DNA from 3 places in the Kineococcus endophyticus genome. Region 1 is predicted to be linked to each of the others. Evidence: riboswitches for the same ligand, from Rfam matches in the RefSeq annotation. Region 1 holds a riboswitch; each other region holds the start of a gene.
What was found. A riboswitch is a leader RNA that binds a small molecule or an ion and turns the genes downstream of it on or off. The one in region 1 is predicted to bind S-adenosylmethionine.

Region 1 (10,540 bases):
GCCGTGGACAGCACCGGGGGCGCGGACGCGGCTCCCGCGCGCCCGTTCGTCGCCGTGCAGCGCCGGCACGTGGACCTCTGCCGCACCCGCTCCGCCGTCTGTCGCTGACCCGCTCCGCCGCCCGGGACCTCTCCCGGGCGCCTGCAGCAGGTCACGACCACCCCGAGGAGCTCCCCGTGTCCCCCCGTCACCCCGCCCGTGGACCCCTGCGCTGGGCCGTCGAACTCGACGGCGCCGGCCGCCACCCCGCCGCCTGGCGCCTGCCCGGAGCCCGTCCCGGCGAGCTCTTCACCGCGGCGCACTGGCGACGCCTGGCCGCGACGGTCGACGCGGCGGACGTCGACCTGCTCGTCGTCCCCGACGCCTACCGCCTGCAGTCGGCCGACGAGCGCGACCAGCGCGGTCGCCTCGACGCGGTCGCCGTCGCCGCCCACCTCGCGCCGCTGACCCGGCGCACCGGGCTGGTGCCGGTCGTCACGACGACCCACTCGGAGCCGTTCCACACCCAGAAGGCCGTCGCGACGCTCGACCTGACGAGCCGGGGCCGCGCCGGCTGGCAGGTCGAGGTGTCCACCACGTCGGCCGAGACGGACCTGTTCGGCCGCAAGGCCGCCGCGCCGGAGGGGGAGCTGTGGCGGGAGGCCGCCGAGACCGTCGACGTCGCCCGCAGGCTCTGGGACTCCTGGGAGGACGACGCGATCGTCCGCGACCTCGCGACGGGCCGCTACGTCGACCGCGACAAGCTGCACTACGTCGACTTCGCGGGGGAGTTCTTCTCCGTGAAGGGCCCGTCGATCACGCCGCGCAGCCCCCAGGGCCAGCCGCTCGTCGTCGTGCCCGTGCGGCACGACCCCTCGCTCGCGCTGGCCGCCGCGGCGGCCGACGTCGCCCGGCTGGAGACGACCGAGGCCGCCCAGGCCGCCGTGTGGGCCGCTGCCCTGCCGGCCGCCACCGTCCTGCTGGACGTCGAGGTCCTGCTGCGCCGGGACGCCGCGGAGGCCGCCGAGGTGGCCGCGCAGCTCGACGCCTGGAGCCCCGGGCACGCGCCGCGGACCCTGCGGCACGTCGGGACCCCCGAGACGTTCCTGGAGCTGCTGGGTGACCTGCCCGACGGCGTGGGCGGGGTGGGCGTCGTCCCGCTGGACCTGCCGGTTACCCTCGACCTCGTCGCCTCCGACGTCGTGCCCCGGGTCGCACGTCCGGTGGTCCACGGCACCACCCTGCGGGAGCGCTTCGGCCTGTCCCGACCAGCCAGCCGCTACGCCGAGGGGGTGCCCGCGTGACCTCGCCCCGCCGCACCCCTCGCCAGGTCCACCTGGGCGCCCACTTCCCGGGCGTCAACCAGACCACCGTGTGGCGCGACCCGCGGGCGGGCAGCCAGACCGACCCCGCCTCCTTCGAGCACCTGGCCCGCACGGCCGAGCGCGGGCTCATGGACTTCTTCTTCCTCGCCGAGGGGCTGCGGCTGCGCGAGCAGGGCGGGAAGATCTACGACCTCGACGTCGTCGGCCGGCCCGACACCCTCACCGTCCTGAACTCCCTGGCCGCGGTCACGACGCACCTCGGCCTCGCGGGGACGATCAACGCGACGTTCAACGAGGCCGCCGAGGTCGCGCGGCAGTTCGCCAGCCTCGACCACCTCTCCGGCGGCCGGGCCGCGTGGAACGTCGTGACGAGTTCGGACGCGTTCACGGGGGAGAACTTCCGCCGCGGCGGGTACCTGGCCCACGCCGACCGGTACGTGCGGGCCCGCGAGGTCCTCGACGTGGCCCGGGAGTTCTGGGACTCCTGGGGTTCGGACGCCCTCGTCGCCGACCCGGTGCGCGGGGTCTTCGCGCGCGACGTCCGCGAGGTCGAGCACCACGGCCCGCAGTTCGACGTGCGCGGTCCGGGGTTGCTGCCGCGCAGCCCGCAGGGGCACCCCGTCCTGTTCCAGGCCGGCGACTCCGACGCCGGGCGCGAGTTCGGCGCGACGTACGCGGACGCGATCTTCACGATGCACGGGACGCTGGAGGCGGGTCGACGGTTCACCGCCGACCTGCGGGCCCGGGCCGTCCGCGGCGGCCGCTCGGGCGACGACCTGCGCATCCTCCCCGGGGCCTCCTTCGTCCTCGGGGACACCGATGAGGAGGCGCGGGACAACGCCCGTGAGATCCGGTTCCAGCAGGTCGGTCCGCAGCAGGCCGTGGCGTTCCTGGAGCAGGCCTGGGGCCGCGACCTCTCGGGGTTCGACCCGGAGGGGCCCCTGCCGGCGGAGGACCCCGACCCCACCTCCACGATCGTGCAGGGGCGGGCCCGGTCGGTGCAGGACCGGTTCGAGACCGTCCGGCAGTGGCGCGACCTCGCGGCCGCGAACGGCTGGAGCGCGCGCGAACTGGTCGTCGAGGTGTCCGGCCGCCAGCAGTTCGTCGGGACACCCGAGCAGGTCGCCGCGGAGATCGACGAGTACGTCCAGGCCGACGCCTGCGACGGCTTCATCCTCGTCCCGCACCTGACCCCGACCGGTCTGGACGAGTTCGTCGACCGCGTCGTCCCGCTGCTGCAGGAGCGCGGCAGCTACCGCACGCAGTACGCCGGGACGACGCTGCGCGAGCACCTCGGCCTGAGCCACCCGCACCGCACGTCCGGCACACTCGACCTCGCCCGCCAGCCCGTCGGCCAGCCCGCCCGTCATCCCGTCCGTCACCCCGCCTGAGGAGCAGCAGATGACCACCACGACGATCGACGAGGGGACCCTCGACGCCGCCCGCACCGCGTGGGACGCCTGGCGCCAGGAGCGGACCGCGACCCTGTCCACCCCGCACGGCTGGCTGAGCCTGACGGGTCTGCACTGGCTGGACACCGACGCGGCCGCGGTCGAGGGGTTGCCCGGACGGTGGGCGTCGGTCGACGGCGGCGTCGAGGTCACGGCCGGCGCGGCGGAGGGGATCGTCCACGACGGCGCGCCGGTCGACGGCACCGTCCGGATCGACACCGCGGAGGGGGCGCCGGGGACGCTCGTCGAGGTCGGCGAGCGCCGGGTCGAGGTGATGCAGCGCAGCGGGAACCACGCGCTGCGCGTGCGCGACCCGCAGTCCCCGACGCGCGCCGCCTTCACCGGTGTGCCCGTGTTCGAGTTCTCGGAGCGGTACGTCGTCCCCGCGGAGTTCGTGCCCCACGAGCAGGCTCAGGACGTGGTCACCGGCGCCGTCGTCGAGGGCCTGCAGCACCACCACCGGGCCGTGGGCGTCGTCCGCTTCGAGCTCGACGGCCCGCAGCAGCTCACCGTGTTCGCGGGCGGGACGGCCCTGTTCACCGACGCCACCAGCGGGGTCACGACGACGGGGACCACGCGGTCGGTGCCCGTGCCCACCACGCCGGGTCCGGTGGTGCTGGACCTGAACCGCGCGCAGAACCTGCCGTGCGCGTTCACCGACTTCGCGACCTGTCCGCTGCCGCCGGCCGAGAACCGCCTGACGGTGCCCGTCGCGGCGGGGGAGAAGGACCCGCGGTGACGACGGTGCTGGAGGGTTTCTCCCCGGCCGAGCTCTCCGCCCTGCGGGGGGACTTCCCGATCCTGTCGCGCACGACGCGGTCGGGGAAGCCGTTGGTGTACCTGGACTCCGGGGCGACGTCGCAGAAACCCCGTGCCGTCCTCGACGCCGAACGCCGGTTCTACGAGACCCACAACGCGGCCGTGCACCGGGGCGCCCACCAGCTGGCCGAGGAGGCCACGGACGACTTCGAGGCCGCCCGTGCCGCGATCGCCGGGTTCGTCGGGGTCCCCGCCGACGAGGTCGTCTTCACGAAGAACGCCACGGAGTCGCTGAACCTCGTCGCCCACGCGTTCAGCACGAGCACCGCGTACGCCGCCCGGGGTTCCGCGCCGGCGGGGCAGGCCGTCGACCCGCGGTTCGTGCTGGCCGAGGGCGACGAGCTCCTCGTCACCGAGGCCGAGCACCACGCGAACCTCGTCCCGTGGCAGGAGTTGTGCGCCCGGACGGGCGCGGTCCTGCGGTGGATCCCCGTGACCGAGGACGGCGTCCTGGACCTCTCCGGGCTCGACGCGCTCGTCACGGAGCGGACGAAGGTCGTCGCCTTCGCCCACGCGTCCAACGTGCTCGGCGCCCTCGCGCCGGTCGCCGACCTCGTCGCGGCCGCCCGCCGCGTCGGTGCGCTCGTCGTGCTCGACGCCTGCCAGTCCGTGCCGCACCTGCCCGTCGACCTGCCGTCGCTGGGCGTCGACCTCGCCGCGTTCTCCGGGCACAAGATGCTCGGTCCGTCGGGGATCGGTGTCCTGTGGGGGCGCGCGGAACTCCTCGCGGCCATGCCCCCGTTCCTCACCGGCGGGTCGATGATCGAGCTGGTCCGGATGGAGCGGTCGACGTTCGCGCCGGCACCGCAGAAGTTCGAGGCCGGTGTCCCGATGACGGCGCAGGCCGTCGGTCTGCACGCGGCGGTGGACTACCTGCGCGACCTCGGCCCGGACGGGACCGGCATCGCGCGGGTGGAGGCGCACGAACGCGCCCTCACCGCTCAGCTCCTGGCGGAACTCGCGGAACTGCCGTGGATCCGCGTCCTCGGTCCCCTCGACGCGGCCGACCGCGTGGGGCTGGTCTCCTTCGTCGTCGACGGTCCGGACCTGCAGGTGCACGCCCACGACGTCGGTCAGCTGCTCGACGACGAGGGGGTCGCCGTCCGCGTCGGGCACCACTGCGCGTGGCCGCTGCACCGACGCTTCGGGGTCGCGGCGACGACGCGGGTCAGCTTCGGGCCGTACAACCAGCCGTCCGACGTCGACGCCGTGCTGCGGGGTCTGCACCGGGTCCGCGACCTCTTCGGCTGAGGGCCCCGTGAGAACCTGACGCGCGTGGACCTGTACCAGCAGCTGATCATCGAGCACTCCAAGCGGCCCCACGGTGCGGGGTTGCGGGAGCCGTTCGCCGCGGAGGCCCACCACGTCAACCCCACGTGCGGGGACGAGATCACCCTGCGGGTCCGCCTCGAGGAGGCGGACGGCTCGCCGGTCGTCGGCGACGTGTCCTACGACGCGCTCGGCTGCTCGATCAGCCGCGCCTCGGCCTCGGTGCTGCACGAGCTCGTCGTCGGCCGGTCCGTCGCGGAGGTGGGGGAGCTGCGCGAGGCCGTGCAGCACATGCTCACCAGCCGCGGTGAGGACCCCGGCGACGAGGACGTCCTCGGCGACGCCGTGGCGTTCGCCGGGGTCGCGAAGTACCCGGCGCGCGTCAAGTGCGCGCTGCTCAGCTGGTCGGCGCTGGCCGACGCCGTGCTGCGGGCCTGACGAGTCGGACCGGCCGCAGCGGTCGTTACCGTGCCCCCGTGGAGATCCGCGACTACACCGACGCCGACTGGGCCGGCATCTGGCCCTTCTTCGACGAGATCGTCGCCGACGGGGAGACGTACGCGCTGCCGCAGGGCCTGCCGTCCGACCGGGCCCGGGCCGAGTGGGTCGGCGCGCCGCCCTGGGGCACGTTCACGGCCGTCGACGAGGACGGGGCGGTCCTCGGGACCGCGAAGTGCGGGCCGAACCGTCCCGGCGCCGGCTCCCACGTCGCCACCGCCAGCTTCATGGTGTCCCCGGCGGCCCGCGGCCGCGGCGTCGGCCGGGCGCTGGGCGAGCACGTCGTCGCCTGGGCGCGCGACCGGGGCTTCCTCGCGATGCAGTTCAACGCCGTGGTGGAGACGAACGCCGCCGCCGTCGCCCTGTGGCAGTCCCTGGGCTTCGTCGTCATCGGCACGGTGCCGCAGGCCTTCGACCACCCCGAGCACGGGTACGTGGGCCTGCACGTCATGCACCGGTTCCTGTGAGCGACCGACCGGACCGTCCCGACGGCGGGACCGACGGCAGCTGCGGGACGTGGTCCCCGCCGCCCCCGTTCATCGACTCCTTCGTCCTGCCCCACGTCGTCGTCCGCCGCACCGGGGCGGGGCACGGCGGACGGGCGGAGGTCCTGACCGCCCTCGTCGCCGCGCTGCCCAGGACGGGACCAGTGCAGGTGTGGACCGAACTGCCCCACGACCCCGCGGGTGGGGCGGGGGACGAGCTGGTCGCCGAGTTCGCCCGGCTCCGCGACGGGCTGGGTCCGCAGCAGCACCAGACCGTGCAGACCCGTCCCGACGACCGCGGCCGCAGCACCACCGTCGTGGTCGAGCACGGTCCGTCGCCGGACCTGCTGCGCAGGCTCGCGGACAGCCCCGCCGTCGCGGACGGGACCGTGCGCACGTGCCTGACCGACGAACGGTGCCAGGTCTTCCTGCGTCCGGTGGTCGAGGGCGTCGAGGTGCTGGGCACCGACCTCGCGGTGGTCCAGCGCGTCGCCGGGTCACAGTGCCCGGCCGACGATGCCCTACGCTGACCGGACCATCCAGAGCGGCCGAGAGACCTGGCTCGTCGACGCCGCAGCAACCCCGGGGACGGACCACGTCCCGGAGGGTGCTCATGCCAGGACCGATGGGAGGAACAGTGGGTTACGCCGGCGACCTCACCCCGCGTGAGGCCTTCGACCTGGTCCAGCGCGACCCGGACGCCGTCCTCGTGGACGTGCGGACCGAGGCCGAGTGGCGCTTCGTGGGGGTCCCCAGCGGCCTGGACCGCGACCCGGTCCTCGTCTCGTGGCTGCCCGTCGACGCCGACCGGTTCCTCGCGGAGCTGGCGGCCGTGGGCCTCACCCCGGGCACGGACCGCGCGGTCGTCTTCCTCTGCCGGTCGGGGCAGCGGTCCGTCGCGGCGGCCGACACGGCGACGGCGGCGGGCATCGCGCCCAGCTACAACGTGCTCGAGGGTTTCGAGGGCCCGCTCGACGCCGAGGGCCACCGTGGCGCCTCCGGCTGGCGGGCTGCGGGACTGCCCTGGCGGCAGTCGTGAGCGCACGGGACTGGCGGCCGGACACGGCCGCGGTCCGCGGCGGGCTGGCCCGCTCGTCGTTCGAGGAGACGGCCGAGGCCGTGTACCTCACCTCCGGCTACGTCTACGAGAACGCCGCGGCCGCCGAGGCCGCGTTCGCCGGTGACGTGGACCGCTACGTCTACTCCCGGTACGGCAACCCCACGGTCTCGGTGTTCACCGAACGGCTGCGACAGCTCGAGGGCGCCGAGGCCTGCTACGGCCTGGCCAGCGGGATGTCCGCGGTGTTCTACGCGCTCGCCGCGCTGCTGGGCGCGGGGGACCGGGTCGTCGCGGCCCGCAGCCTCTTCGGGTCCTGCTTCGTCGTCCTGGACGAGATCCTGCCCCGCTGGGGAGTGGAGACCGTGTTCGTCGACGGCGAGGACCTCGCGCAGTGGGAACGCGCCCTGGCCCCCGGCGCGCAGGCGGTGTTCTTCGAGACCCCGGCCAACCCCATGCAGACCCTCGTCGACGTCGAGGCCGTCGCGGAACTCGCGCACGCGGCCGGAGCGACCGTCGTCGTCGACAACGCGTTCGCCTCCCCGGTGGGGCAGCGCCCGCTGCGGTTCGGTGCCGATGTCGTCGTGTACTCGGCGACCAAGCACATCGACGGCCAGGGCCGGGTGATGGGCGGTGCCGTCCTGGGCACGCAGGAGTTCCTCGGCGGCCGGTTCCGGGAACTCACCCGGCACACCGGTCCCACGCTCAGCCCGTTCAACGCCTGGACCCTGGCCAAGGGTCTGGAGACCCTGAGCCTGCGGGTCCGGCACTCCGCGGCGAACGCGCTGCGGATCGCCGAGCACCTCGAACAGCAGTCAGGGGTCCGCTGGGTCCGGTACCCGTTGCTGGACAGCCACCCCCAGGTCGACCTCGCGCGCCGGCAGATGGACCTCGGCGGCACCGTCGTGACGTTCGAGCTCGACGCCCCGCAGGGTCGCGGCAAGGAGCGCGCGTTCGAGGTCCTCGACGCGCTGCAGGTCGTCGACATCTCCAACAACCTCGGTGACGCCAAGTCCCTGGCCACCCACCCGGCGACGACGACGCACCGCCGGCTCGGCCCGGACGGCCGCGCCGCCATCGGCCTGACCGACGGCGTCCTGCGCCTGTCCGTCGGCCTCGAGGACGTCGAGGACCTCCTCGAGGACCTCGACCACGCCCTCTCCCGCGCCACGCCGCGCGCCTGAACCCCCTTCCGAACGGAGCTCCACCCGTGACCAGGTCCGTCCCCGTCTCCCACGCCGGCAGCCTGCCGCGCACCCCCGAACTCATCGCCGCCAACGACGCGCGCTCGATCGCCGCCGACGGTTTCACCCTCGAGCGCACGCCCGAGTTCGACGCGCTGCTCACCGACGCCGTCGTCGACCTCGTGCGCCGCCAGCGCGACCTCGGCGTGACGATCGTCGGGGACGGCGAGTACGGCAAGGCGATGACGAGCGCCGTCGACTACGGCGCCTGGTGGTCGTACTCGTTCCAGCGCGTCGCCGGTCTGGAGGTGACGGGCGAGGACCTGTTCACGCAGCCGGTCGTGCGGTCCGAGCCCGGGAACGTCCGGCTGACGAGCTTCCCCGACCGCCGCGACTGGACGGTCTTCCGCGACGCCTACACCGACCCGACGTCCGGGATCTCCACGGGCAAGAACGCGACCGCGTTCCCGGCGACCACCGGGCCGCTGTCGTACACCGGCCAGGAGGCCATCGCCTCCGACATCGCCAACCTCAAGGCCGGTCTGGCCGCGGCCGGCCTGGAGGAGGGTTTCATCACCTCGCTGTCCCCGGGAAGCGGTGCGCGCATCTCCAACCGGTACTACGCCAGCGAGGAGGAGCACATCTGGGCGTGGGCCGACGTCATGCGCGAGGAGTACCGCGCCATCGTCGACGCCGGTCTCACCGTCCAGGTCGACGACCCCTCCATCGCCGAGAACTGGGACCAGATCAACCCCGAACCCTCCGTCGAGGACTACCGGGCGTTCACCCGGATCCGCGTCGAGGCGCTGAACCACGCGCTGCGCGGCCTGCCGCCGGAGCAGGTCCGGTTCCACCTGTGCTGGGGCAGCTGGCACGGCCCGCACACCACCGACGTCGAGTTCCGGCACATCGTCGACCTCATGCTGGAGATCGACGCCGGGTCGTACTCCTTCGAGGCCGCCAACGTGCGGCACGAGCACGAGTGGAAGGTCTGGCGCGACGTGGCGCTGCCCGCGGGCAAGAAGATCGTGCCGGGGATCGTCAGCCATGCGACGAACGTCGTGGAGCACCCCGAACTCGTCGCCGACCGGATCGAGCGGTTCGCCTCGGTCGTGGGCGCGGAGAACGTCGTCGCCTCCACCGACTGCGGTCTCGGCGGTCGCATCCACCCCCAGATCGCCGTGGCGAAGCTCGCGGCGCTGGGCGAGGGCGCCCGCATCGCCGGGTCCCGCCTGTTCCGGTGAACCGGGTGAGCCGGAGGTGAGCCCCACGAGCGGGCCGGCCGGGGACGCGGCCTGGGCCCTGTGGCAGGACTCGCCCTGGGGGCGGCTGCGCTACCACGTGGTGGCCCGCCTCCTGCGGTCCTGGACCGACGACCTCGGCGAGGGGTTGCGCGTCCTGGACGCCGGCGGGGGTGACGGTCGCGACGCGCTGCCCTTCGCCCTCGCCGGGCACGACGTGACCGTCCTGGACCGCTCGCCCGAGATGCTGGCGCTGGCCCGCGCGGCCGCGGCGGCCGCGGGTGTCGGGGACCGGGTGCACACGGTGGCGGCCGACCTAGAGGACCTCACCGCGCTGGCCGCGCTGACCCGCCACCGCGAGGGCGGGTCGGGGTCGTTCGACGTCGTCTTCTGCCACGACGTGCTGCAGCACAGGGCCTCCCACGCCCAGGTCCGGGCCGACGTCGCGACGCTCGTGTCGTCCGTCCGGCCCGGCGGGCTCGTCTCGCTGCTGGCGCCGAACCCGCCCGCCGACGTCGTGGCGACCGTCCTCGGTCAGGGTCCCGCGGCCGCGTGGGTGGCGCTGGACGCGGAACGGGCGAGCGACCCCGCCACCGGGCACACCGCTCTGCGCCTGTCGCCGGAGTTCGTCGAGGACGCTCTGGAGGACGCCGGCTGCGACGTCGTCGGCAGTGCCGGGGTCCTCGCGGTGACCGCTCTGCTGGAGGACGCCGAGCGGGTGGACGACCGGGTCGCCGCCGACCTCGAGGAGCTCGAGGTCGAACTCAGCGGACGCCCGTCGTTCGCCGGGACGGCGCGCTACTGGCTGCGCGCGGGCCGACGACGCTGACCGTCCCCAGCTGCAGGACGGCGCGGGCGACGCGGTCGTTGAGGCGGAAGAACCCGGCGTCCAGACCGGGCCGGGCGAACGCCGCCGCCCACCCGCCGCCCGCGACCCACGGGCCGACGGCGAACCGTCGCGGGTGGACCGTCCCGTCCGCGTGGACGAGCCGCTGCTCGGGGTCGACGACGAGCTTCCCGCCGGCGAGCTCGCGCAGTTCCCCGCGCCCGGTGAGGTGGCGCAGCAACGGGTCCGCGCTGGCGGTGACGCTCGCCTGCGGCAGCCGGGCGTCGACGAGCACGGTCGCGCTCACGGTGTCCGGGGAGTTCGCCGAGCGCGCCGTCCAGCACCCCCCGACCTCGTCGGGCGCGAACCGGACGTCCCCGCCGAGGAACCGGACGACCCCGGCGTC
Region 2 (8,150 bases), on a different contig from region 1:
CGGGGAGCTCGGCCCGCACCGTGCGCGCCGCCTCGACGAGGTTCCGCAGGGACTCCGTCGTCTCGGCGTACCCCCGCGTCTTGAGCCCGCAGTCGGGGTTCACCCAGACCTGGCGGGCGGGCACCGAGGCGACGGCCGACCGGAGCAGCCCGACGACCTCCTCGACGGACGGGACGCGCGGGGAGTGGATGTCGTAGACGCCGGGACCGATGCCGCGGGCGAAACCCGCCCGGGCGATGTCCTCGAGCACCTCCATCCGCGACCGCGCGGCCTCGATGCTCGTGACGTCCGCGTCGAGCCCGTCGATGGCCTCGATGACCTCCCCGAACTCGGAGTAGCACAGGTGGGTGTGCACCTGCGTCGCGTCCGCGGCCCCCGCGGTGGCCAGCCGGAAGGAGGCCACGGACCAGTCGAGGTACGCCGCCTGGTCGGCCGTCCGCAGCGGCAGCAGTTCCCGCAGCGCGGGCTCGTCCACCTGGACGATCCCGATGCCGGCCGCCTCGAGGTCGGCGACCTCGTCGCGCAGGGCGAGGGCGACCTGGTTCGCGGTGTCCCCCAGCGGCTGGTCGTCGCGGACGAACGACCACGCGAGGATGGTCACCGGGCCCGTCAGCATGCCCTTCACGGGTTTCGCCGTGCGGCTGGCCGTGTACGTGCTCCACGGCACCGTGATGGGCGCGGGGCGCGTCACGTCGCCCCACAGGATCGGCGGCCGGACCCCGCGCGAACCGTACGACTGCACCCAGCCGTGCTCGGTCACCGCGAACCCGTCGAGCTGCTCGGCGAAGTACTGGACCATGTCGTTGCGCTCGGGTTCCCCGTGGACGAGGACGTCGAGGCCGAGCTCCTCCTGCAGCCGCACGACACGGTCGATCTCGGCGCGCAGGAACTCCTCGTACCCCTCCTGCGCGAGCTCGCCCCGGCTCCACGCGGAACGCGCCCGGCGGATCTCCGGCGTCTGCGGGAAGGACCCGATCGTGGTCGTCGGCAGCAGCGGCAGCCCCAGGGCCTCCTCCTGCGCCGCCCGCCGCACGGCGTAGTCGCTGCGCCGGAACGCCTCCGGGGTCAGCGCGGCGAGCCGGTCGCGCACCGCCGGGCGCACCACGCCGGGGGCGCCGAGGCGGTCGGCCCGGGCCGCGGCCGAGGCGGCCAGTTCAGCGGTCACACCGGCGTCGCCGGAGTCGGCCAGGGCCCGGCCGAGCAGGACGACCTCGGCCACCTTCTGGTCGGCGAACGCCAGCCAGCTGCGCAGCCGCTCCGGCAGCGCGCTCTCGCGGGACACGTCGTGCGGCACGTGCAGCAGTGAGGTGGACGTGCCGGGGACGACGCGGGCGGCCGACTCCTCCAGCCGCCGCAGGGTCTCCCGCGCCTGCACGAGGTCCCCGCGCCAGACGTTGTGCCCGTCCACGACGCCCCCGACGACGGTCTTGCCGGCCAGGACGGACGGGTCCGCCGGCACGGAACCCTCGACGAGGTCGAGCGCGATCCCCTCCACCGCGCTCAAGGCCCCGAGGAACTCCTGCGCGTCGCCGTACGGCGTGGCCACCAGCAGCCGAGGGCGGCCGGGGACCGCGGCGAGCCGCTCGTAGGCCCCCCGCACCAGGTCGGCCAGCCCGTCGACACCGGCCGTCGCCGAGTCGCTCACGAGGCCGGGTTCGTCGAGCTGGACCCAGGTGGCCCCGGCCGCGGCGTAGGCGGTCAGCAGACCCTCGTAGGCGCCGAGCAGGTCCTCGAGCCGGCTGATCGGCGCGAAACCCTCCGGGCTGCCGTCGGCGGCCTTCGCCAGCAGGAGGAACGTCACCGGCCCGACGACGACGGGGCGGGTGAGGAACCCGTCGGCGAGCGCCTCGGCAAACTCCCGGACCCCGCGGTCGTCGGCGGACCGGAACGCCGTCGTGGGCCCGATCTCGGGGACGAGGTAGTGGTAGTTCGTGTCGAACCACTTCGTCATCTCCAGCGGGGCCAGCGCTCCGCGCCCCCGGGCGATGGTCGAGTACGCCTCGAGGTCCACCCGGCCGTCGGCCCCGACGAGGTCCGCGAAGCGCTCGGGCACCGCCCCCACGGCGACGGCGGTGTCGAGGACCTGGTCGTAGGCGGAGAACGAGGACGGGATGGACGCGTCGTGCGCGGGCAGGCCCAGCGCGTTCAGCCGCCGGACGGTGCCCGCCCGCACGGCCGCCAGGGCCGTTTCCGTCGCGGCCAGGTCGGCGCGCCCGGACCACAGCGCCTCCAGGGCCTTCTTCGTCTCCCGGTCGGGGCCGATGCGGGGGTAGCCGAGGACGGTCGCGGTCCACGCCGGCTGGTCGGTGGTCGGGTGCTGGCTCATCGGGAGGCTCCTCCTACCGCGCGGACGCGGCGTTCGGCGGGACGCGTCAGGTTCGTGTGATCGCGCAGGTGGTCGAGCAGGTCGAGGACGGGCTCGACCGCGTTGAAGGTGTAGAGGTGCAGACCGGGGGCCCCGGCGGCGAGCAGGTCGCGCGCCAGCCCGGAGGTGAACGCCGTCGCCGCCCGGCGGCGGACCCGGACGTCCTCGGTGTCCAGGGCCGCGAGCAGGGCCCGCGGGGCGGGCACGCCCGTGAGCTCGCCGATCCGTTCCAGCCGCCGCACCTCGTGGGTCACGGCGAGGCCGGGCAGGAGCGGGATGGTGACGCCCGCGGCCCGGGCGCGGGCCACGAACGCCGCGTACTCCCGGGCGGACCAGCCGACCTGGCACACGGCGAACTGCGCGCCGGCGTCCTGCTTGGCGCGCAGGACCGCGAGTTCGTGCCCGTCGCGGTCCCGGGGGAACGCGGCGACGGCGAGGCTGAGCGGGGGGACGTCGACGGGGAGACGCCCGCCCCGCAGCGCGAGGCGCCGCCGGTCGGCGACCTGGAGGAGTTCGACGAGGTCGCGGGCCGTCGCGACGCCGTCGGGGTGGGGACGGAACTGCGCCGCCCCCGTGCCCGCCGGCGGGTCCCCGCGCAGGGCGAGGACGTTGCGGACGCCGGCGTCGAAGAACTCGCAGGCCAGGTCGACGACCTCGCGGCGGGAGGAACCGACGCACGTCAGGTGCGCCATCGCAGGCACGGCCGTGGAACTCAGGACGTGGGCCAGCAGGTCCCGGCTCGGTCCGCGCGTCGCGCCGGCCGCCCCGAACGTGACGGACACGAAGTCCGGCTGCGTGGCCAGCAGGTCGGACAGCCTGCGCCACAGGGCATCCCGACCCTCCGGCGAGCGGGGCGGGAACAGTTCGAAGCTCAGGGTCGGCCGCCCCGCCGCACCGGCGACGAGGGGCGCGAGGGTCATCGGGCCGGTCCTGCGCCGGGACGCGGGGACGGGTCGACAGGGGTGCTGCTCATCACGTGCTCCATCGGCCTGGCGTTAGCACCCTCGCCCGGGCTCGGGGGGTTGCTGCGGCGTCGTCGAGCCAGGACTCTCGGCCGCTCTGGATGGTGTTGATCGACCATAGAGCGGTCCGCGCGACCTCCACAAGTGGCTCCCCGAGATTGCGCCGGTCGTCCCCGGACGACCACCCGGGCGGCCCAGGACGGGCTCAAGGGGAGTTCGCGGCACGCCGATGTTGATCGGTCGGGCTCCTCGTGGCAGGCTCCTGCACAGGTCATGAGCGCCAGCGACAAGCCCCGGCTCGCTGGCCGGCAACCCTCCTCCGCGGTGGGGTGCCCCGGGTGACGACCTGGCCGGTTCCGTGGTGGAGCCGGCAAGCGCGGACCTCACCGGGGCGACCCGGTCCTCCCGGTAGGGTCCCCTCCCCCAGGAGTTCCTGCGTGAGCACCAGCACCCTGTCCCCCGCCCGTCCGCGCTGTCCCGGGAGTTCCGGGGCCGTCGACGCGCTGCTGCCCGTCGTCGGGGCCGACACCCTCGTGCCGCTCGCGACGGGAGGTTCGACCACCTACGCCAACCTCGACAACGCCGCCAGCGCCCCCGCCCTCGTCGCCGTGGCCGCGCGGGTCGCGCAGGTGCTGCCCCACTACGCCAGCGTGCACCGCGGCGCGGGCTGGCTCTCGCGCGTCTCCACGGCGCTGTTCGAGCAGGCGCGCGCGGAGGTCGGCGCCTTCGTGGGGGCACGCCACGACGACCTCGTCGTCCTCACCCGCAGCACCACCGACGCCCTCGACCTGCTCTCGCGCGCCGTCCCGGCCGGGGGACGCGTGCTGGTCGCCGACGTCGAGCACCACGCCAACCTGCTGCCGTGGCAGCGGTCCGCCCGCACGACGGTGGTGCCCGGCGGCGCCGACGCCGAGGAGACGACCGCCCTCCTGGAGGCCGAGCTGGCGACCGGCCGGTACGCCCTGCTCGCCGTCGCGGGCGCGTCCAACGTCACCGGGGAGGTGCTGCCGCTGCGCCGGCTGGCCCGCGCCGCGCACGACGCGGGCGCGCGGATCGCGGTGGACGGGGCGCAGCTCCTGCCGCACCGGCGGGTCGACGTCGGGCGGGACGGGATCGACTACCTCGCGCTGTCCGGGCACAAGCTCTACGCGCCGTTCGGCAGCGGGGCGCTCGTCGGGCGGCGCGACTGGCTGGACGCCGCCGAGCCCTACCTCGCCGGCGGGGGCGCGACGCTCGACGTGCGGCACGACGGCGTGCGCTGGGCCACCGGCCCCGACCGGCACGAGGCGGGGTCCCCGAACGTCGTCGGCGCGGTGGCGCTGGCGCAGGCGTGCACCACGCTCGCCGCACTGCCCCCGGGCGCGCTGGAGGAGCACGAGGCGGCGCTGCGCGCCCGGTTGGTGGACGGGCTGACGGCGCTGGCGGGGGTCGAGGTCGTCCGGCCCCGTCCCCGCGACGCCGTGGGCGTCGTCACCTGCACCGTTCCGGGCCGGTCCGTCTCGGAGGTCGCGGCCTACCTGTCCGCCGAGCACGGCATCGGCGTGCGCGACGGCCGGTTCTGCGCCCACCGGTTCGCGGACGCCCTGGGGCTGGCCGACGGCGGCCTGCGCGTCTCCACGGGGGTGGGCACGACGTCCGCCGAGGTCGACCGGCTGCTGGCCGCGCTCCGGCGGTTCGTCACGGACGGTCCGGAGCTGGACTACGGGGTCGTCGACGGGCACTGGGCCCCGCTGTCCGACCCGCGTCCGGCGCCAGGGTCGCTGCTCGCCGCCGCCGGGCCGCTGCGGTGACCGGCGTCAGGCCAGCGGTTCGCTGCTCGGACGGGGCCCGTCGCCCGTGGGGGGCGCCTCCTGCGCGAGCACCTCGTGCAGCTCGGCCTCGAACTCGGTCCAGCTCAGCTCCCCCGGACCGGGTTCCAGACCCGGACCGCGGTCGTGCGCCGGACCGTCGGCGGGGTCGTGGCGCCGGGCGTCGTGGAGGTCGGCCGGCGACCACGGGAACCCCCACTGGCCGTGCCCGGCCAGGGCGAGCCCCTGCACGACGATCGAGCCCAAACTGGTTGCGGCAGCGCACCATCGCGCCCACGTCCCACGCAACACCTCGCACCTCCGCTCTCGGGTGCCCCACTGTCGCACACGCGCGGCGAGCCCGGGAGGTCCTCCGCGACTCCGTCCACCACGCACCCCGGGAGACCCCGTGACCACGCCCCTGCACCTGTTCCTGGACGTCGACGGAGGGGGGTGGCACCCCGCCGCCTGGCGCTGGTCGCGCAGCACCCCCGACGAGGTCTTCTCCCCCGGCCGGCTGCGCGGGTTCGCCGTCACGGCCCAGGCCCAGGGCCTGACCGGGCTGACCTTCGAGGACTCACCGCTGCCCGACGCGCGCAACCCCGTCGGGCACCTCGACGCGGTCCAGCGCGCCGCCTTCCTGGCCGGGACGACGGAGGCCGTGGGGCTGCTGCCGGTCGCGGCCACCACCTACTCCGAGCCGTTCCACGTCGCGGCCCAGATCGCCTCGCTCGACCACTCCAGCGCCGGCCGCGCCGGGTGGATCGCCACGACGTCGCCCGCCGCCGTGGCGCGCAGCGTCGACCTGCCGGTCGCGCCGGACCCGGCCGGCGAGCTCGCGGACGTGGTGCACGCGGTCCGGTCCCTGTGGGACTCCTGGGAGGACGACGCCGTCGTCCGCGACGTGGCCACCGGCCGGTACGTCGACCGCGACCGGTTGCACCACGTCGACGTCGACACGGGCCGCTGGTCGGTCAAGGGGCCGCTGACCGTGCCCCGGTCCCCCCAGGGGCACGCGGTCGTCGTGGTCCGCGAGGAGGACCTGCGGCACCGGGCCGACCGGAGCACGGCGGACGTCGTGCTCAGCGGGGACGCCGGCGCGCGCCGGGCCCTCGGTGGCCCCCTCGTCGTCCTCGACGTCGAGGTCGTCCTCGACACCGACGCGCACGCCGCCACCGACCGGCTCGCGGCACTGGACGCCACGGCACCCGCCCCGGACCGGGGCCGGATCCGCTGGGCGGGTTCCGGTCAGGCGCTGGCCGCCTGGCTCACCGACCTGACCGGGGTGGTCGACGGGGTCCGGTTGCACGCGGCCGTCCTCGACGAGGACCTCCGCACGCTCCTGCGCACCACGGTCCCGGCACTGCGCGCCGCCCGCGTCCTGCGGCCCCCCCTGCCGGGCGCCACGTTGCGCAGCACCCTCGGGCTCGAACGCCCCGCCAACCGGTACGCCACCGGCCCCGCCCTCGTGACCACCGGAGGAGACCCCCGATGACCACCCCGTCCAGCGGCGACCTGCGCTTCCCCGACGCCGTCGTCCACTTCGGCGTCTTCTTCCAGGGCGTGAACCACAGCACGATCTGGTCCGACCCCCGCAGCGGGTCGCAGATGGCGCACTCCACGTTCGTCCAGCTGGTCCGCACCGCCGAACGCGGGTTGTTCGACGCGTTCTTCCTCGGCGAGGGCCTGCGGCTGCGCGAGCAGCGGGGGAGGATCCACGACCTCGACGTCGTCGGCCGTCCCGACGCCCTCACCGAGCTGGCGACCCTCGCCGGCCTGACGACGCACATCGGCCTCGTGGCGACGCAGAACACGACGTACAACGACCCCGCGGACCTGGCCCGCAGGCTCGCCTCGCTCGACGTCCTCTCCGGCGGACGGGCCGCGTGGAACGTGGTGACGACCGACAACGCCTGGACCGGGGAGAACTTCCGCCGCGGTGGGCACCTCGACCACGCCGACCGCTACGAGCGCGCCGAACGCTTCGTCCGCACGGCGCAACGGGTCTGGGACAGCTGGGACGGCGAGCGGTACACCCCGGTCGAGGTGCGGGACGGGTTCTTCGACGTCGAGTTCACCCCGACCGTCCCGCGGAGCCCGCAGCAGCACCCGGTCCTGTTCCAGGCGGGCGACTCACCGGCCGGACGCGACTTCGCGACGCGCACGGCGGACGTCGTCTTCTCCCGGCACGGCACGGACCACGCCGACGCCCTCGCGTTCGCCGACGACATCCGCCGGCGGACCGTCGCGGCCGGTCGTCCCGAGGGCGACGTCCTCGTGCTGCCCGGCACGCAGATCGTCGTGGCCGACAACGAGGCGGAGGTGGAGGAGAAGGCGCGCTGGGTCCTGGAGCAGCAGGTGACCCCGGCCACCGCGCTGTCCCTCGTGGGCCAGGTCTGGGGCGAGGACCTCTCGCACCTCGACCCGGACGGACCGCTGCCCGCGCACGACCCCGTCATCTCCGTCGTGGACGGCACCCGCGGCGCGCACCGGACCGGCGCCGACGCCGTGGCGCTGGCCCAGCGGTGGCGCGCCGAGGCCGAGGAGGGCAAGTTCTCGCTGCGCGAACTCGTGCTCCACCACTCCTCCGAGCGGGGTTTCGCCGGCACGGCCTCCCAGCTGGCGGACGACCTCACGCACTGGGTGCGCACGGGCGCCAGCGACGGGTTCAACATCACGCCGTACCTGGTGCCCAGCGGCCTGGACGACGTCGTCGACCAGCTCGTGCCCGCGCTGCAGGACCGCGGCGCCTACCCGACGGAGTACGTCGGGACGACGTTGCGCGAGCACCTGGGCCTGCGGGCTCCCCTCACCCGTCGCTGACCGCCGCCGCCGGGCGGTGCAGCACCTCGGCGCGCAGCAGGTCACCGAGGTGGCGGGCGATCGCCCCGGGGGCCGACTCCGGGGCGACCGCCTCCACCGCGGGGTTGTAGTTCGTGTTGGTGTTGACGTCGTAGACCACGGTGCGCCCGTCGACGGTCTCGGCGAACTCGACCCCGGCGATCTCCAGCCCCGCGGCGCGCAGCAGCTCGGCGC
Region 3 (10,540 bases), on a different contig from region 1:
GTCGAAGTACCGGCCGTGGTGGGCGATGTCGTGCACCTTCGCCGGGTCCGCGTAGACGCCGCGGGCCGCGTCGCGGACGACGGCGCCGTCCTCCCAGGACCCCTCCCAGAGCTTGTAGCAGACCTCGAGGTACTCCTCGGCGACGTCGTAGCGCTCGTCGTGGGCGACCTGGGCGGTGAACCCGAGGTTGCGGGCGGCGGAGTCGAGGTACCCCGTGACGACGTTCCAGGCGATCCGGCCCTCGGTGAGGTGGTCGAGCGTCGTGAGCCGGCGAGCGAGGGAGTACGGCTGCTCGTACGTCGTCGTGACGGTGAGGCCGAACCCGAGGTTCTCGGTGACCGCCGCCATCGCCGACACCGCCGCGAGGGGGTCGTTCACGGGGACCTGCGCCGCGGCGCGGACGGCGGCATCGCGGGACCCGCCGTACACGTCGTAGGTGCCGAGGACGTCGGCGAGGAACAGCGCGTCGAAGCCGCCGCGCTCGAGCAACCGGGCGAGGTCGGTCCAGTGCCGCAGCGTGCGGTAGTCGGCGCTGCGGTCCTCCGGCCGGCTCCACAGGCCGGCGGCCTGGTGCCCGACGCAGGCCATGGCGAAGGCGTTGAGGCGCAGCGGTTTCACGGGGTGGGACCCTCCAGGGGCTCGTGCGCGGTCTCGCGCGTGCAGGCGGCGGCGACGGTCGTGAGGACCGCCAGGAACGTCAGGTAGCCGGCGACGAGCCAGGGCGAACCCCCGCCGGCGGCCAGCAGCGACGCTGCGACGAGCGGGGTCAGGCCCCCACCCAGGACGGCCCCGATCGAGTACCCCAGGGACGCGCCGCTGTAGCGCGTCCGGTCGTCGAACTGCTCGGCGAAGAACGCGCCCTGGGCGCCGTACTGGCTGTCGTGGCCGAGGTTGACGGCGACGACGACCGCCCCGACGACGAGGGCCGTGGACCCCGTGTCGAACAGCAGGAACGCGGGGACGGAGAACACAGCCGTCAGCACCGACCCGGCCAGGTAGACGGGGCGGCGGCCGACGCGGTCGGACAACCACCCCCAGAACGGGGTCGTCGCCAGGCTCAGCACCGACGCGACGAGCACCGCGAGCAACCCCACGTCCGCCCCGTCCGCACGCACCTCGCTGCCGAGGTAGCTGAGCGCGAAGACGGTGTAGAGGACGTAGGACCCGTTCTGCCCCAGCCGCATCCCGGTCGTGACGAGGACGCCGCGGCGGTTGGTGCGCAGGACCTCCGCCACCGGGCGGCGGGCGGTCGCCTCGGCGTCGCGGACCGCGGCGAAGGTGGGCGACTCGGTGACCTTGAGCCGGATGAGCAGGCCGACCACGACGAGGACGGCGCTGGCCAGGAACGGCAGCCGCCACCCCCAGGCCAGGAACGCGTCGTCGTCGGTGAGGGAGCGGGTCAGCCAGAACCCGCCGCTGGCCAGCACCATGCCCGCGGCCGAGCCCGTCTGCGGGATCGCACCGAACAACCCGCGCCGTCCCGTGGGGGCGTGCTCGACGGCCAGCAGGACGGCCCCGCCCCACTCCCCGCCCGCCGAGAACCCCTGCAGCAGACGGCACAGCACGAGCAGGACCGGAGCCCAGACGCCGATCTGGGCGTGCGTCGGCAGCAGGCCGACGGCGGTCGTGGAGACGCCCATGACGAGGAGGGAGGCGACGAGGACGGCCTTGCGGCCCACCCGGTCGCCGACGTGCCCGGCGACGGCCCCGCCGAGCGGGCGGGCCAGGAAGCCGACGGCGTAGGTGGCGAACGCCGCGACGACACCGACGGCCCCGCCCACGTCGGGGAAGAACAGCGGGCCGAGCACGATCGCCGCCGCCGTCCCGTAGAGGTAGTAGTCGTACCACTCGATCGTGGTGCCGACGAAGCTGCCGAGGGCCGCACGACGGCGGGCCGTGCGGGCCGCCGGGCGGGTGCGGACGTCGGGGGACTGCAGGGCGCTCACGAGATCTCCCATCGGTCCTGGCGGAAGCACCTGTCCCGCCCCACGTCGGGGACGGGATGGTTGCTGCGACGTCGACGAGCCAGGTCTCTCGGTCGCTCTGGATGGCTGCGGCGAACGTACCCCACCCCGCACCGGGTACCGCAACACGGGCGGGTGGGTGGCGGGTCCGGCCGCCCGGCCGCCGTGGCCCCCGTCGGGGGGTCCCGGGCTGGCGCGACGGGGCCGGTGGGCCGACCATCGAGGGTGCCGGGTCCGGTCCGTCCCTCCCCCGATTCACGGGTCGATCACAGGTGGTGATGCCACAGTGCGGAGCGTGAGACCTCTCCGCTTCGGCGCCGTCGTGCTGCTCCTGCTGGGCAGCATGGCCGCCTCCCTGCCCGAGGAGACGGTCGCGGCCGCGGGCGGCGCGCGTGCCGAGGGGCCCCTGCGCCCGACGCGGGTCGTCTCCCTCGGCGACTCCGTCCCCACGGGGGCCCAGTGCGACTGCTCGCCGTTCCCCGTCCTCGTGGCGGCGGACCTGGCGGCCCCCGGGCAGCGCGTGGGGCTCGAGCAGCTCGCCGAGGACGGCGCGACGTCCGACGACGTCGCGGCCACCGTCGAGGACGACCTGTCGGACTTCTCCGCCACCGACGTCGTCCTGCTCGAGGCCGGCGCCAACGACCTGGCCGACCTCGCCGACGGCTCGGACCCACTGCCGGACGAGGCGCAGGTCGACAGCGCCGCCGCCGAGGCCGTCGCCACGGTCTCGGCCACCGTCGACCGCATCGTGCCCACCGGGGCGCGGGTCGTCGTCCTGGACTACTGGGCCGTGGGGCTCGACGGGGCGGTCGCCGACCAGGAGTACACGCCCGCCGAACAGGCCGTGCAGGACCAGCTGACGGACTCCTTCGACGACCAGCTGCAGGCCGCCGTGGACGCGAAGGGCGCCCGGGTCACGTTCGTGGGCCTGCGGCAGGTCTTCCACGGCGACGACGGGAGCCTGGACCCCACGCCGCTGCTGGCCGACGACGGGGACCACCCGAACGCGAAGGGCCAGCGGGCCATCGCGGACGCCGTGCTCACGGCCCTGTCCTCCGAGCGCGCCACACGTTCACCGAACATCCGCTGAGAACGCGCCATCCCGGTCCCTCACTCCCCCATGATCGGGAGGAACGCCCACCGGCGTTCGCAGGTACGGGGGGAGTTCCACGGTGGGTCTGTCGAGTCCGGTCACCCAGTGGGTGGCCATCGGGGTGGCGTGCGCGGCACTGGTCGCGATCGTCGTCGGCTGGAGGCTGCTGGCGCGGCGGGGGGTGCTGGCGCTGCTGGGCCGGGCGGCCTCGCTCATCGCGGTCAACCTGACCGTCCTCGTGGCCGTGTTCCTCGTCGTGAACTCCAAGTTCGGCCTCTACTCCGACTGGGACGACCTCCTCGGCATCCAGTCCGCGCAGTCCGCCACGACCACGACGACGTCCGGCGGGGGCACCGGCGGCACGACGACCGTGAGCGACCCGAAGGCCGAGCAGATCGCGGGCTACGACGGCCGCGTGTTCCGCGCGCAGGTGCCCGGACCGGCGTCCGGCGTCACCGGGACGGTGCTCGTCATGCTCCCCGCCGGGTACGGGAAGGCACCCGCCCCGGCGGGCGGGTACCCCGTCATCGAGGCCTTCCACGGCTACCCGGGAACCCCGCAGCAGTGGCTGGAGGCGATGGACGTCATGCCCTCGGTCGACGGCGCCGTCGCCCGCCGGCAGATCGTGTCGCCCATCCTGGTGTTCCCCGACCTGGAGATCCCCGCGGGCCGCGACACGGAGTGCGTGAACGGCGGACCCGGTGAGCCGCAACTGGAGACGTGGATGTCGAAGGACGTCCCGGACTGGGTCGAGAGCCACTACCAGGCCGCCCGCACGGCCAGTTCCTGGGCGACGATGGGCCTGTCGATGGGCGCGTGGTGCGCCAACCAGATGACGATGCTGCACCCGGACCGGTTCGGGGCGACGATCTCCTTCGGCGGGTACTTCAGGCCGAACTTCGGGTCGTGGAAGCCGTTCGCGCTGAACAGCCCCGCGGGGCAGCGGCTCGACCTCGTGACCCTGGCCAAGGTCAGCCCGCCCGCCGTGCGCGTGTGGGCCTTGGCCTCCAAGAGCGACTCGCTGTCCTGGCCGTCGACGTCGGCCCTGGCCGCGGCCGCGCACGGGCCGCTGCAGGTGACGATGGTGACCCAGCAGCAGGGCGGGCACCGCACGAGCATCTGGGCCGGGTTCGTCCCGCAGGCCCTGGACTGGCTGGGCGAGAACCTGCAGGGTTTCGCGCCGACGTCGGCCTGAGGCCCTCCCGCGCCCGGGAACCGGGCGCGGGGCCGCCTCGACGACCGGGTCAGCCGCGACGGCGGCGGAGTTCGGCGGTGAGGGCCGGCAGGACCTCGGTGAGGTCCCCGACGATCCCGTAGTCGGCGAACTCGAAGATCGGGGCGTCGGGGTCGCTGTTCACGGCGACGACCGTCGCGGACGCCGCCATCCCGCCCTTGTGGTGGACGGCACCGGAGACGCCGAGCCCCACGTACAGGCGCGGGGAGATCGTGACGCCCGTCTGCCCGACCTGCGCCTCGTGCCCGATCCAGCCCTCGTCCGTGGCGACGCGCGTCGCACCGACGGCACCGCCGAGCACGTCGGCGAGCTCCTCGACGCCGGAGAAGTCCCCCTCGACGCCGCGGCCGCCCACGACGACCACCTCGGCCTCGGCCAGCGGGGGCCGTTCGCTCGTGGGACGGCGCGTGCGCGAGACGACGGTCACCGCCCGGGCCGCGGCCGACGCCTCGGCCGTGTGCCGGACGACGGACGGCTCCGCGGCACCGTCCTGCGCGACCGCCTGCACGGCGTGCGGGGCGACGGCGACGACGGCGAGCGGCCCGGTGACGGCGCAGGCCGTGTCCCAGGCACCGGCCAGGACGGACTTGTGCGCGGTCCAGCGGCCGTCCTCGAAGGCCACGCCCGAGGCGCCCGTGACGACACCCGCGCCGGTGCGGACCGCGAGCCGGGCGGCCACTTCGCGCCCCTCGAACGTGGACGGGACGAGGAGCAGCCCGACGTCGCCGATCGCGGGCAGGACCGTCTGCAGGGCGTCGACGACGGACGCCGTCAGCTGCGCGTCGGCACCGTCCACCGCGACCTCGTGGACGGCGTCCGCGCCGTGGGCGGCGAGCTCGGCGCTGGGGGCCGAGTACCCCACCCACACGGCGTGGACCTCGAGGCCGAGACCGCGGGCCAGGGTCAGCAGCTCCAGCGCCGTCGGGCGCACGGCGCCGTCGAGGTGGTCGACGAGGACGGCCACCCGGCCGGCCGCGCGGTTCTCCTGCTCGCTCACGCGAAACCCTTCTGCGACAGGTAGTCCACCAGGGCGGGCACCGTCTCGGCGTCCCCGGTGACGAGGACGCGGTCGGGCCGCTCGGGGCGTTCGACGGCGTGGACGACGCGCGTGGCGGAGCCGGCCGGACCCACCGCGGACTCCGCCAGGTCCAGGTCGGCCAACGTCCACGTGGTCACGGGCTTCTTGCGCGCAGCCATGATCCCCTTGAAGTTCGGGAAGCGGGCGCGGAACGCCTGGTCGGTCACGGACAGCACAGCCGGCGTCGGGGCCGTGAGCTCCTCGACGTCGGTGGAGGTCTCACGCCGCACCGACACGACCCCGTCGGCCACCTCGATGCGGTCCGCGAGCGTCAGCTGGGGCCAGCCGAGCAGCTCCGCCAGCGCCGCCGGCACGAGCGAGGTCAGCCCGTCGAGGGCGGCCATCCCGGCCACGAGGACGTCGACGGGCTGCTCGGCGTGCAGCTTGGCGACCGCCGCGGCCAGGACGCGCGCGGTCGCGATGGCGTCGGACCCCGCCACGGCGTCGTCGTGCACGTGCACGGCGGTCGACGCGCCCATCGCCAGCCCGCGGCGCAGGGACTCCACGGCAGCGCTCGGGCCGACCGTCAGGACGGTGACGTCGTGGCCCTCAGCCGGGAACCCGGCGGCCTCGGCCGTCCGCAGCCCCGCCTCGACCGCGTCCTCGTCCAGCTCGTTGAGGGTGTCGTCGTCCCCGCCCCGCACGAGCAGGCCGTCGGACCGCAGGGAGCGGGGCTGCTGGATGTCGGGGACGTGCTTGACGCAGACGACGACCCGCACCTCAGGCCTCCCCGGCCCCGGCGCGGCGCGAGGCCGCGATCATGTCCTCGCGCGAGACCACCTTGACGCGCTCGCGGCCGCGCGGTTCCCCAAGCGAGCGCTCGTAGGCGTCGAGGGTCTCCCACTCGGTCCAGGTCAGGACCTCCACACCCTTGCCGCGCAGGAAGTCCAGCACGGCCTGGGGGTCCGGCTCGCTCGCCTGCGGCAGCTGCGCGGCGTCGGAGACCAGGTGCCGGACCGTCTCGGAGGCGTCCGACTTCGTGTGGCCGATGAGGCCGACCGGACCGCGCTTGATCCAGCCGGTGCAGTAGACGCCCGGCAGGGACCCGCCCTCGGGGTCGGTGACCCGGCCCTCGTGGTTGGCGATGACGCCGGCGAGGGCGTCGAAGGGCACGCCCGGCAGCGGGGAGCCGAAGTAGCCCACCGCGCGGTAGACGGCCTGGACGTCCCAGTCGTGGAAGTCGCCCGTGCCCTCGACCGTGCCGTCGCCCACGAGGCGCGTGCGCTCGGTCCGCAGGCCGCTCACGTGGCCGCCCGCGTCGGTCAGGACCTCGGCCGGGGCGTGCAGGAAGTGCAGGTGGATGCGCCGCGAGGCGGTCGACTCGCCCTCCTTCAGCGTCCAGTCGGTCAGCGTCTTGACGACCTGCCGGGTCTGGTTGGAGGAGGCGATGGCCTGCTCGGAGCCCTCGTCGAAGTCGAAGTCCTCCGGGTCGACGAGGACGTCGACGTCGGGGACGTGACCGAGTTCACGCAGCTCCAGCGGCGAGAACTTCACCTGCGCGGGCCCGCGACGGGCGAAGACGTGCACGTCCGTGACCGGCGAGGCCTTCAGCACCTCGTAGACGTTGTCCGGGATCTCCGTCGGGAGGAGGTCGTCGGCGTGCTTGGCGAGGATGCGGGCCACGTCGAGGGCCACGTTGCCGGCGCCGAGGACCGCGACGCGCTCGGCGTCCAGCGGCCACGTGCGCGGGTAGTCGGGGTGGCCGTCGTACCAGGAGACGAAGTCGGCTGCGCCGTAGCTCTCCGGGGCGTCCACCCCGGGGATCTCCAGGCGCGCGTCCTCGATGGACCCCGTCGAGAAGACCACCGCGTCGTAGTACCGCTGGAGGTCCTCGAGCGTGACGTCGGTGCCGAAGTCGACGTTCGTCAGGAGGCGGATGTCCCCGCGGGACAGCACCTTCTCGAGGGCGACGATGATCTGCTTGATGCGCGGGTGGTCCGGCGCCACGCCGTACCGGACGAGGCCGAAGGGCGCGGGCAGCCGCTCGATGAGGTCGATGCCGACACCGTCGAACCCGGTGCCCGACAGGTCGGCCTTGGAGAGGATGTCCGAGGCGTAGATCCCGGCCGGTCCGGCTCCGACGACGGCGACGCGCAGCGGACGGTTCGAATCGGTCACAGGTCTCGGTGTCCCTCTCGGTCGGTGCTCCAGCGCGGAGCGGGGTGGTGAGCGCGAACGTGCGTAGGTGAGCCTAACGCCGCGCGCCGACACGACCGTCGTCACGATGGCTCCTGTGGACCACCTGGACGACGACAGGGGCGGAACCCGCCCGGCGCACACACGGATCGTTCACCGGCAGGACGGCTCCCGCAACGGGACGACGGGCTCCCCCGGCTCCCCGGGACTGGCCGGGGTGTCGATGGGGCTCGCCTGCTACGTCCTGTGGGGGCTGTTCCCCTTCTACTTCCACGCGCTGCGCTCGGCCGGCGCCGTCGAGCTGCTGGCCTGGCGGATCGTCTTCTCCCTGGCCCTGTCCGTCGTCCTCGTCACGGTGCTGCGCCGGTGGGCGCGCGTCCTGGCCGTCCTGCGCGACCCCGCGCAGCGCGGGCTGCTGGCCCTGGCGGCGCTCGCGATCGCCGTGAACTGGGGCGTGTACGGCCTCGCCGTCGTCACCGGTCACGTCCTGGAGGCGTCGCTGGGGTACTTCGTCAACCCGTTGCTGACGGTGCTGCTCGGCGTCCTCGTGCTGCGCGAACGGTTGCGGCCCGGGCAGTGGGCGGCCGTCGGGGTGGGGCTCGCCGCGGTCGTCGTCATCACCGCGGACCTGGGGCGGCTGCCGTGGATGGCGCTGACCCTGGCCGTGTCCTTCGGCACGTACGGCCTGCTGAAGAACCAGCTGGCCCGCCGGGGCGCGGGCGTGGACCCGCTGACGGGGCTGACGGTCGAGACGGGTGTCCTCCTCGTGCCGGCCGTCGTCGCGCTCGCCGTGCTCGGCGACCGCCTGACGTTCGCCGGCGAGGGGTCGCTGCACACGACACTGCTCGTCCTGGCGGGCCCGACGACGCTCGTGCCGCTCGTCCTGTTCGCGGCCGCGGCGGCCCGCGTCCCGCTGACGGTCGTCGGGATGCTCCAGTACGTCACGCCCGTCCTGCAGTTCGTGGCGGCGCTGCTGCTCGGGGAGACGATGCCGACGTCGCGCTGGATCGGCTTCGGGCTCGTCTGGGCGGCGCTGGTCCTGCTGACGGCCGACGTCCTGCGGAACCAGCGACGGGTCAGGGTCCCGGAACCCCCGGGCTGACCTCGGGACGTCCTGTGCCGCTGCGGTGAGGGCGGCCGAGACAGCAGACTGAGGTCCGTGCTCCCCCCGCTCCTGGCCGGACGTGCCCGTCGCGACCGCACCCGTCGCCTCGGCGCCGGGGCCGTGGCCGTGCTGGCCGTCCTCAGCATCCTCTCCGCGATCACCCCGCCCGCCCGCGAGCGGTTCGGCCCGCTGCTGGAGGTGCTGCCGCTGGGCGTGCCCCTGCTGAGCAAGACGGTCCTCGTGCCCGTCTCGCTCGCGCTGCTGCTGCTCGCCGGGGGGCTGCGGCGGGGACAGCGGCTCGCGTGGGGCACGACGATCGGGCTGCTGGGCGCCTCCGTCGTCCTGCACCTCGTCAAGGGCATCGACGTGGAGGAGGCCGCGCTCAACGTCGTGGCGCTCGTGTGGCTCGTCGCCAACGCGCGGGCGTTCCCGGTGCTGCCGAGCCCGGCCCGTGCCCGGCGGGCGGTGCGTGTCGTCGTCGTCGGGACGGTCGTCACCCTGGCGGTGTCCGCGGCGCTCGTCGTGGCCGTCGGGGAGGAGCGCAACCCGCGCGAGACGACGGCGGCCGTCGTCGAGCGGCTCATCGGCGACGAGAGCCGCCCGCTGCCGCGGCTGCGCGGCAACGCCGACCACGTGTTCCTGCCGCTGCTGAACCCCTCGCTGCTGGCGCTCGGCCTGGCCCTGCTCGTCGTCCTGGCGTGGCTGCTGTTCAGCCCGCACCGGGCCCCGCGGTTGAGCGCCGAGCAGCGCCTCGCCCTGCGGGAGCGGGCCCGCGCCGTCGTCGCCGCACACGGCGGCGACACCCTCGACTTCTTCGCCCTGCGCGACGACAAGGACTTCTTCTTCGCCACCTACCCCGAGGGCGAGGGGGTGGTCGCGCACAGCGTCCGCAACGGCGTGTGCCTGGTCTCCCCCGACCCCATCGGGCCCGAGGAGCGGCGCGGGGCCCTGCTCATGGACTTCCTCGAGCACGTCGAGCGGTCCGGGTGGTCGGTGGCCGTCGTCGGTGCGTCGGCGGACTGGCTCCCGTCCTACGAGGCGGTCGGGCTGCGCCCGGTCTACCTCGGCGACGAGGCCGTGCTCGACTGCTCGAAGTTCTCCCTCAAGGGCTCGTCGATGAAGAGCCTGCGCGGGTCGGTGAACCGCGTCACCAAGGCCGGGATCACGGTGACCTTCCACGACGGCGCGACGCTGCCCGCCGAGGTGAAGGAGGAGCTGCTGTCGATCTCCGGGCAGTCGCGGCACGGCGAGGCCGAGCGCGGGTACTCGATGACGCTGTCCCGGCTGTTCGACCCCGCCGACGAGGGCGTGCTCGTCAGCGTCGCCCGCTTCGAGGACGGCCGCCCGGCCGGTTTCATCCAGTGGGTCCCGGCCCCCCTGGTGCAGGGCTACTCGCTCGACGTCATGCGCCGCTCGACCGCCGAGGACGTCCCCAACGGCCTGACCGACGCCCTCATCGTCGCGACCGCGGCGCACCTGGCGGAGAACGGGATGCGCGGCCTCGGCCTGAACTTCGCGGTGCTGCGCGAGGTCGTCGCCGGGGAGCGCGAGGGCACGTTCGCCGACCTGGGCCGCCACGCGCTGCACGCCCTGTCCAAGAGCGCGCAGATCGAGTCGCTGTGGAAGTTCAACGCCAAGTACGACCCGGAGTGGCGACCGCGGTACGTCGTCCTGGACTCCGTGGAGTTCGCTGCGGCGCAGGGGTTCACGATCGCCGACGCCGAGGGTGTCGCCGAACTGCCCGTCGTCGGTCGCTTCCTCGGGCGGCGGCCCGCGGCCACCGGCACGGGGTCCTGAGTGGCGCTCGCGCTGGCGGCGGCCGTCCTGGCCGCCCTCGGGTACGCGGCCGGGTCGATCCTGCAGGCCGTCGGGGTGCGCGGGGGGTCCGGGGCCGCCGCGCTGACGCGGTCCCCGCTCTACCTCACGGGCC

Region 2: it holds a riboswitch for S-adenosylmethionine, as region 1 does, so the genes downstream of both, AB1207_RS14640 (methylenetetrahydrofolate reductase) here and AB1207_RS00125 (rhodanese-like domain-containing protein) in region 1, are expected to answer to the same signal.
Region 3: it holds a riboswitch for S-adenosylmethionine, as region 1 does, so the genes downstream of both, AB1207_RS05400 (MFS transporter) here and AB1207_RS00125 (rhodanese-like domain-containing protein) in region 1, are expected to answer to the same signal.

Annotation. Positions count from the first base shown of each region.
Region 1 is NZ_JBFNQN010000001.1:17,504-28,043, forward strand. Features, by position in the region: gene AB1207_RS00090 (LLM class flavin-dependent oxidoreductase) at 177-1,283, shown strand; gene AB1207_RS00095 (NtaA/DmoA family FMN-dependent monooxygenase) at 1,280-2,695, shown strand; gene AB1207_RS00100 (DUF1684 domain-containing protein) at 2,706-3,494, shown strand; gene AB1207_RS00105 (cysteine desulfurase) at 3,491-4,825, shown strand; gene sufU (Fe-S cluster assembly sulfur transfer protein SufU) at 4,850-5,281, shown strand; gene AB1207_RS00115 (GNAT family N-acetyltransferase) at 5,320-5,808, shown strand; gene AB1207_RS00120 (hypothetical protein) at 5,805-6,356, shown strand; SAM riboswitch class I at 6,359-6,458, shown strand; gene AB1207_RS00125 (rhodanese-like domain-containing protein) at 6,464-6,865, shown strand; gene AB1207_RS00130 (O-succinylhomoserine sulfhydrylase) at 6,862-8,067, shown strand; gene AB1207_RS00135 (cobalamin-independent methionine synthase II family protein) at 8,094-9,311, shown strand; gene AB1207_RS00140 (class I SAM-dependent methyltransferase) at 9,328-10,137, shown strand; gene AB1207_RS00145 (FAD/NAD(P)-binding protein) at 10,073-10,540, opposite strand, start outside.
Region 2 is NZ_JBFNQN010000009.1:226,005-234,154, forward strand. Features, by position in the region: gene metE (5-methyltetrahydropteroyltriglutamate--homocysteine S-methyltransferase) at 1-2,326, opposite strand, end outside; gene AB1207_RS14640 (methylenetetrahydrofolate reductase) at 2,323-3,285, opposite strand; SAM riboswitch class I at 3,344-3,435, opposite strand; SAM riboswitch class IV at 3,597-3,710, shown strand; gene AB1207_RS14645 (aminotransferase class V-fold PLP-dependent enzyme) at 3,765-5,117, shown strand; gene AB1207_RS14650 (hypothetical protein) at 5,124-5,366, opposite strand; gene AB1207_RS14655 (LLM class flavin-dependent oxidoreductase) at 5,524-6,609, shown strand; gene AB1207_RS14660 (NtaA/DmoA family FMN-dependent monooxygenase) at 6,606-7,937, shown strand; gene AB1207_RS14665 (ATP-grasp domain-containing protein) at 7,924-8,150, opposite strand, start outside.
Region 3 is NZ_JBFNQN010000003.1:246,370-256,909, reverse strand. Features, by position in the region: gene AB1207_RS05405 (LLM class flavin-dependent oxidoreductase) at 1-618, opposite strand, end outside; gene AB1207_RS05400 (MFS transporter) at 615-1,958, opposite strand; SAM riboswitch class I at 1,952-2,054, opposite strand; gene AB1207_RS05395 (SGNH/GDSL hydrolase family protein) at 2,260-3,054, shown strand; gene AB1207_RS05390 (alpha/beta hydrolase) at 3,137-4,252, shown strand; gene AB1207_RS05385 (electron transfer flavoprotein subunit alpha/FixB family protein) at 4,302-5,288, opposite strand; gene AB1207_RS05380 (electron transfer flavoprotein subunit beta/FixA family protein) at 5,285-6,088, opposite strand; gene AB1207_RS05375 (FAD-dependent oxidoreductase) at 6,090-7,487, opposite strand; gene rarD (EamA family transporter RarD) at 7,555-8,607, shown strand; gene AB1207_RS05365 (bifunctional lysylphosphatidylglycerol flippase/synthetase MprF) at 8,665-10,407, shown strand; gene AB1207_RS05360 (hypothetical protein) at 10,408-10,540, shown strand, end outside.